Tenggerimyces flavus: one gene and its partner. The protein of the gene in region 1 interacts with the protein of each later gene in a pairwise test. Links are inferred from orthologs where the notes say so. Each region holds a gene or a part of one and is shown on either strand. Other genes may lie near its edges. The genes, in order: rlmN and ftsZ.

Evidence for each region.
Region 2: the proteins of rlmN (region 1) and ftsZ interact in binary tests that used the Escherichia coli proteins (3 or more experiments, as listed by UniProt). The link is inferred for Tenggerimyces flavus from one-to-one orthologs.

The regions. Positions count from the first base shown.
Region 1 is NZ_JAFBCM010000001.1:3,667,664-3,670,777, reverse strand. Bases 229-3,027 are described here. They hold rlmN (dual-specificity RNA methyltransferase RlmN), read right to left. Parts: upstream 2,281-3,027; coding sequence 1,177-2,280; downstream 229-1,176. Other genes in these bases: JOD67_RS17230 (outer membrane protein assembly factor BamB family protein), read left to right, coding at 229-1,081. Outside these bases: more of JOD67_RS17230, read left to right, coding at 1-228; JOD67_RS17220 (LacI family DNA-binding transcriptional regulator), read right to left, coding at 3,037-3,114.
Region 2 is NZ_JAFBCM010000001.1:5,551,092-5,554,296, forward strand. Bases 101-2,990 are described here. They hold ftsZ (cell division protein FtsZ), read right to left. Parts: upstream 2,292-2,990; coding sequence 909-2,291; downstream 101-908. Other genes in these bases: pgeF (peptidoglycan editing factor PgeF), read right to left, coding at 107-826; JOD67_RS25930 (MBL fold metallo-hydrolase), read left to right, coding at 2,480-2,990. In the rest of the region: JOD67_RS25915 (YggS family pyridoxal phosphate-dependent enzyme), read right to left, coding at 1-93; more of JOD67_RS25930, read left to right, coding at 2,991-3,205. UniProt on the Escherichia coli protein: Essential cell division protein that forms a contractile ring structure (Z ring) at the future cell division site. The regulation of the ring assembly controls the timing and the location of cell division.

The DNA of each region.
Region 1 (3,114 bases):
CGCCGCCGGGACGCGGTACGACCGGACCGAGCCGTTCTCGTTGCCGCGCCCTACTGGCGGCCCGTCGGTGCGGTGGACGACCAGGCTCGCGGGCAAGGTGCAGGGCGCTCTTGCCGCGTACGGCGACCTCGTCGTCGCCGCGTCGACAGCCGGCACCGTGAAGGCGTTCCGGCCGACCGAGAGCCGAGCCCGCGTCGAGTGGGACACCAAGGTCGGCCCGGTCTACCGCGGCGCGGCGTTCAGCGCCGACGGGCGTACGGTCTTCGTCCCGTCGGCGGACCATCACCTCTACGCCCTCCGAGCACGGGACGGCCAGCGGGCTTGGCGATTCCGTACGCCTGACCCGGTGCTCAGCATGCCGCTCGCCACCACCGTCGACGGCCGCGAGCTGGTGATCTTCACCGCGGGCACGACGCTGTACGCGGTCGACGCCCGCACCGGCGCGCGTGCGTGGTCCGCCGACCTGCACGGGTTCTTCGCCGGCCGGGTCGCGTGTGACGGCGAGCGCGTCTACGCCGGCGGCGGGGATGGCAACGCGTACGCGTTCGACGCCCGCACCGGCGCGGAATTGTGGACCGCGTCGATGACCACGCGGACGACCGCGTACGTCCGGCTCATCTACGGACCGTGGGACGACGTGCTCGAGCTGCTGCCGAACGGCACCGTGCTCGTCTCGACGGTCACCAGCGCGACAGCGTTGGACCGGGCGACCGGCGCGGTGCGCTGGACCGTACCGAGTGGCGCGCTGTACCCGCCGTCGATCCTGCTCGACGACCAGCGGCTGCTGATCGTCGACGAGTTCAGCCGGTTCCAGCTGGTCTCGCCCACGACCGGCGTCGCGACCTGGCGCTCAGAGGTCGGCGTACGGACGTTGAACGCCGGGCCAGTGATCGCGGGTGAGAGAGCCTGGATCGTGGCGACCACCGGGCTGCTCGCCAGCCTCGACCTCGCCACCGGAGCGGTCGGCCACCGGCTGCAGCTCTCGCCGGCCAACACGTTCAGCACGCCAGTCGTCGTGGACGGCCTGCTGGTCGCCGCCGACCAGGCCGGCGTCGTCCGCGGAATCGCCTTGCCTGGTTAGACGTCGCAGTCCGGCTCGGCTGAAGCAGCCCAGCGTGCGCATCGGTTGGCAGCTGACAGACGCAGCGAACCTTCGCGAGCCGGGGCTGCGACCATCTAGCTAGTTTTCGCGGCGAGCTGGCCGCAGGCGCCGTCGATCTCGCGGCCGCGGGTGTCGCGGACGGTGACGGGTACACCGTGGGCCTCGAGCCGGCGGACGAACTCGCGCTCGTCCTCGGGGCGCGAGGCGGTCCACTTCGAGCCGGGCGTGGGGTTCAGCGGGATCAGGTTGACGTGCACGAGCTGGCCGGCGAGCAGCTCGCCGAGCAGGTCAGCCCGCCAGGCCTGGTCGTTGATGTCGCGGATCAGCGCGTACTCGATCGACACCCGCCGCTTGGTACGCGCCGCGTACTCCCACGCGGCGTCGAGAACTTCCTGCACCTTCCACCGGGTGTTGACCGGAACGAGCTCGTCGCGCAGCTCGTCGTCGGGGGCGTGCAGGGAGACGGCGAGCGTGACGTTCAGGCCCTCTTCGGTGAGCTGCTTGATCCTCGGCACCAGGCCGACGGTCGACACGGTGACGCCGCGCTGGGAGATGCCGAGGCCGTCCGGGACGGGATCGGTGAACCTACGGACAGCGGAGATCACCGTGCGGTAGTTGGCCATCGGCTCGCCCATGCCCATGAAGACGATGTTCGAGATCCGGCCGGGGCCGCCCTCCACCTCGCCGCGGGCGAGCATGCGGGAACCGGCGACGACCTGGCCGACGATCTCGGCGGTGGACAGGTTGCGGGTGAGGCCGGCTTGGCCGGTGGCGCAGAACGGGCAGGCCATCCCGCAGCCCGCCTGGCTGGAGACGCACATCGTGACGCGGCCGGGGTAGCGCATGAGCACGGACTCGACGAGCGCGCCGTCGAACAGGCGCCACACCGACTTGACCGTCGTGCCGCCGTCGCTGGTGAGCGTGCGGATGGGCGTCAGCAGGTTCGGCAGCAACCCGTCGACGATCTGGTCGCGTCCGGTCGCCGGGAGGTCGGTCATCTCGGCGGGGTCGTCGATGTACCGCGCGAAGTAGTGCGTGGACAGCTGCCTGGCGCGATACGCCGGCTGCCCGAGCTCGGTCAGCGCCTCGCGGCGCTCGGTGGGGCTCAGATCGGCGAGATGACGGGGCGGCTTCCCTCGGCGCGGTGCGGCGAAGACGAGCTCGACTGGCTGGTTCATGGCTCCGCCCAGTGTAGGCGGTGCCGCCAATCGCTCCCGCCGCCTGGGAGGGGTGGCTAGCGCGGGTGGTCCGAGGTTTCGGGCTCCGACTCAGAACCGGCGGTGGGTGACGTGGCTGGGGACTTGGGGCGAGCGCCCAGTCGGGACTCGGACCAGACGAAGAGGCCTCCGCTCGCCACGATGGCCACGCCGCCGATGATGCCTACGCCGACGCCCAGCCCGGACCAGAGAAGCCAGCTCACGATCGCGCCGACACCGCCTACGACGATGACCACGAGGGCCAGGAATGCCAGGGCTGAGGCACCCGGACCCTGGCCCTTGGCCGGCCGCTGCCTTGTTCGCTCCAACTGCTTCAGCATCCCTACCCCCGTAGTGACGGCTTCCAGCGATCAGCTACCCCACGGCAGCCTCGGCCAATCACCCGTCACGTCAAGGAAGACGAACTCGCTCTCGCATCATTGACCCTCAAGAAACACCCGCGCAAACCAAGATCAGCCCCTGGACACGCCGGTCAGCAATTCGTCACCACTTCCGCACAGGCGGTTCGGAGACGAACGATTTTCCCTTACCCGCAAGCCCGAACGGCCCGCGCGCCTCGCCGCCACGCCTGGAACGGGCTTACGCCACGCCCACAGGGCATGACTCCTCACCTCACCCATGGCGTTACCCGACGAATTCGGCCGAACGAATGCGCCCCATTCTTCCGTAAGTCGTCTGGCGTTTACCCAGTCCTCATGGACGCATTTTGCGAAAGCGCTACGGCCGGCGACTGCTGTCCCGCTCGTGCAGGACTGTACGCAACACCACCCGCGCGGGTGGGCGGGAGGGCTCCTT
Region 2 (3,205 bases), 1.9 Mb from region 1 along the record:
CTCCCCCGGCGAACGACCCGCCGCGGCACAGGCGGCGGCGATCGACTCGCGCACGGTCGCGAGGTTGGCGGCGAGGTCGTCCAGTCGGGTCACGACTTCAAGCTTGTCACTCCAGCCACACCAACCCCGCCATTCGACCGGTCCGATTCCCGTCGCGTCGGTGGGAGTAGAGGTCCGGCGACTCCATCGTGCAGATCGGCAGGTGCGCGGCCTCGATGCCGAGGTCGGTCAGCTGGGCGAGCACGCCGTGGCCGATGTCGAGGCCGGGCGTCCCCCAGCGCGTGGTCGAGCGGGCCGCGGGTACGGCGGACGCGATCTCATCCTGCATGGTCTGCGGCACCTCGTAGCACTCACCGCACACGCACGGCCCCACCCGGGCAACGATCGAGTCGGCGCCGTACGAACGCATCCGTTCCACGGTCGCGGCCACGATGCCCGCCGCGAGACCGGGCCGCCCGGCGTGGGCCGCACCGACGATGCGTGCCTTGGCGTCGACCAAGAGCACCGGGGCGCAGTCCGCCACGAGCGCGACCAGCACCACGCCCGGAGTACTGGTGACGAGGCCGTCGACCGCCGGCCGGGTGCGCTGGGGTGGCTCGGTGAGCTCCAGGACGTCGGTCCCGTGCACGCACCGCATGATCGCGAGCTGCTCGGCGCCGACGCCGAGCCCGTTGCAGACGAGGTCCCAATTGGCGCTGACGCGCTCCGGCCGGTCGCCGGTCACCGAGGACAGGTTCAGGGAGCCGTACGGAGACTCGCTCACACCACCGTTGCGGTCGGTGAAGGCGATGCGGGCCCCGCCGAGGTCTTCTCGCCACACGAACACAACAGCGATCCTGCCGGCCGAGCGTTACCCGCAACGACCTATCACCGGACCACTAGTGGCCACGATTGTGTGGAACTCCCCGTTACTTCAGGAAATCGGGAACGTCCAGCTCTTCGGTGCTGTCGTCGAACACGATCCGGCGCGGCGCGCGGACGCTGCTCGGCGGCGTGGGCGCCGGCGGCATCGACGGGAAGTCGCTCACCGGCGCGTTGGGCGCCTCGGGGCGTACAGGTGAAGGCTCCGGCTTGGCGGACTCCACCGACTCCTCGGCAGGCCGGGTGGCCGGCGACCCGTTGCCGTTCCCGTTGCTCGCCGTCGGCTGCGGCTCCGGCGTCGACACCGGCCGGCCGAGCTCACCGGGTCGCCGCACCGGGTTGGTGGGAGCGGGCGCCGGGGTGGGCGGCGAGGGGTTGAACGTCGGTCGCGGCGTGCCCTGCGCCGGCACCTGGGCCGTGTGGGTCTGCTGAGCCTGGGAGTTCTGCGACTGCTGCGACTGCGCGGACGTCTGCTTGCGCGGCTGACCGCCGTCAAAGCCCGCCGCGATCACCGTGACGCGCACCTCGTCGCCGAGGCCGTCGTCGATTACCGCGCCGAAGATGATGTTCGAGTCCGCGTGCGCCGCCGACGAGACGAGCTGCGCGGCCTCGTTGATCTCGAACAGGCCCAGGTCCGACCCTCCGGCGATCGACAGCAGCACGCCGTGCGCCCCGTCGATCGACGCCTCGAGCAGCGGCGAGGAGATCGCCATCTCGGCGGCCGCGACCGCGCGGTTCTCCCCGCGCGCCGAACCTATGCCCATGAGCGCCGAGCCGGCGTTCGACATCACGCTCTTCACGTCGGCGAAGTCCAGGTTGATCAGGCCGGGCGTAGTGATCAGGTCGGTGATGCCCGAGACACCTTGCAGCAGCACCTGGTCGGCCTGCTTGAACGCGTCGAGCACGCTCACCTGGCGGTCGCTGATCGACAGCAGCCGGTCGTTCGGGATCACGATCAGCGTGTCGACCTCGTCCCGCAGCGACCCGATGCCGTCCTCGGCCTGCGTCGCGCGCTTCTTCCCCTCGAACGCGAACGGCCGGGTCACGACACCGATGGTCAGCGCGCCGAGCGAACGGGCGATGCGCGACACGACCGGCGCGCCACCCGTACCCGTACCGCCGCCCTCGCCTGCGGTGACGAACACCATGTCGGCGCCCTTGAGCACCTCTTCGATGTCCTCGGCGTGGTCCTCGGCGGCCTTCTTGCCGACGTCGGGGTTGGCACCCGCGCCGAGACCGCGGGTCAGCTCGCGTCCGATGTCGAGCTTCACGTCGGCGTCGCTCATCAACAGCGCCTGCGCATCGGTGTTGATCGCGATGAACTCGACGCCCTTGAGTCCCACCTCGATCATCCGGTTGACCGCGTTGACACCACCGCCGCCGATACCGACGACCTTGATGACAGCGAGGTAGTTCTGCGGTGCCGCCACGTCGCTCGCCTCTCGGTAGAAATCACTTCTCGGGTTTCGGCCGGCGTAACCCTCACCCTCAACTAGAGAGTTATAGTTATGTCAACCTCGACCTGATACAGCAACGTACGCAAGCGTTCGGGACCAACCAAGCCGCCACGCCGAGCGTGGGAGTTGCGGAACGTGACCGTGCCCACTTTCCTTGGCGTATGAGCTGGAACGAGATCGGCGAGCGCTGTTTCGCCCGTAGGTACGAGACCTTCAACGTCGCTGTCGGAGTCGTCGTGGGCACCGACGGGCTGCTCGTGATCGACACGAGAGGCGCGACGCGGCAGGGTCACGAGGTCGTCTCCGATCTCCGCCACCTCTCCCCTCTTCCGGTCCGCTGGGTCGTCAACTCCCATTGGCATGGCGACCACACGTTCGGCAACGCGGCGCTCGCCGAACTGGGCGTGCCGATCTACGCGCACGCGACAGTGCCCAGCATGCTCGCGGAGTGGGGTGAGCCGATGCGCGACGCGCTCGTGCGCCGCGTGCCCGACGTCACCGCGGAGGTGAAGGAGACCGTCATCACGCCGCCGACGGAGACGTTCGCCTCGACGCTCACGCTCGACCTCGGCGACAGGCAGGTCGAGCTGGTCCACCCGGGCCGCGGCCACACCGAGGGCGACATCGTGATCCGGGTGTCGGACGCGGACGTGATGTACGCGGGCGACCTGATCAAGTCGGCGACGCCACCGTCCTACAGCCCGGGCGCGTTCCCGCTGGAGTGGCCGGCCACGCTCGACGCCGTCGCCGAGCTGCTCACGGCCGACACCGCAGTGGTACCGGGGCACGGACCGTTCGTCGACAGGACGTTCCTCACGACGCAACGCGACGAGCTCGCGGCGATCGCCCAGACGGTCCGTGCGTTGTGGGAGGCCGACGTCCCCGTG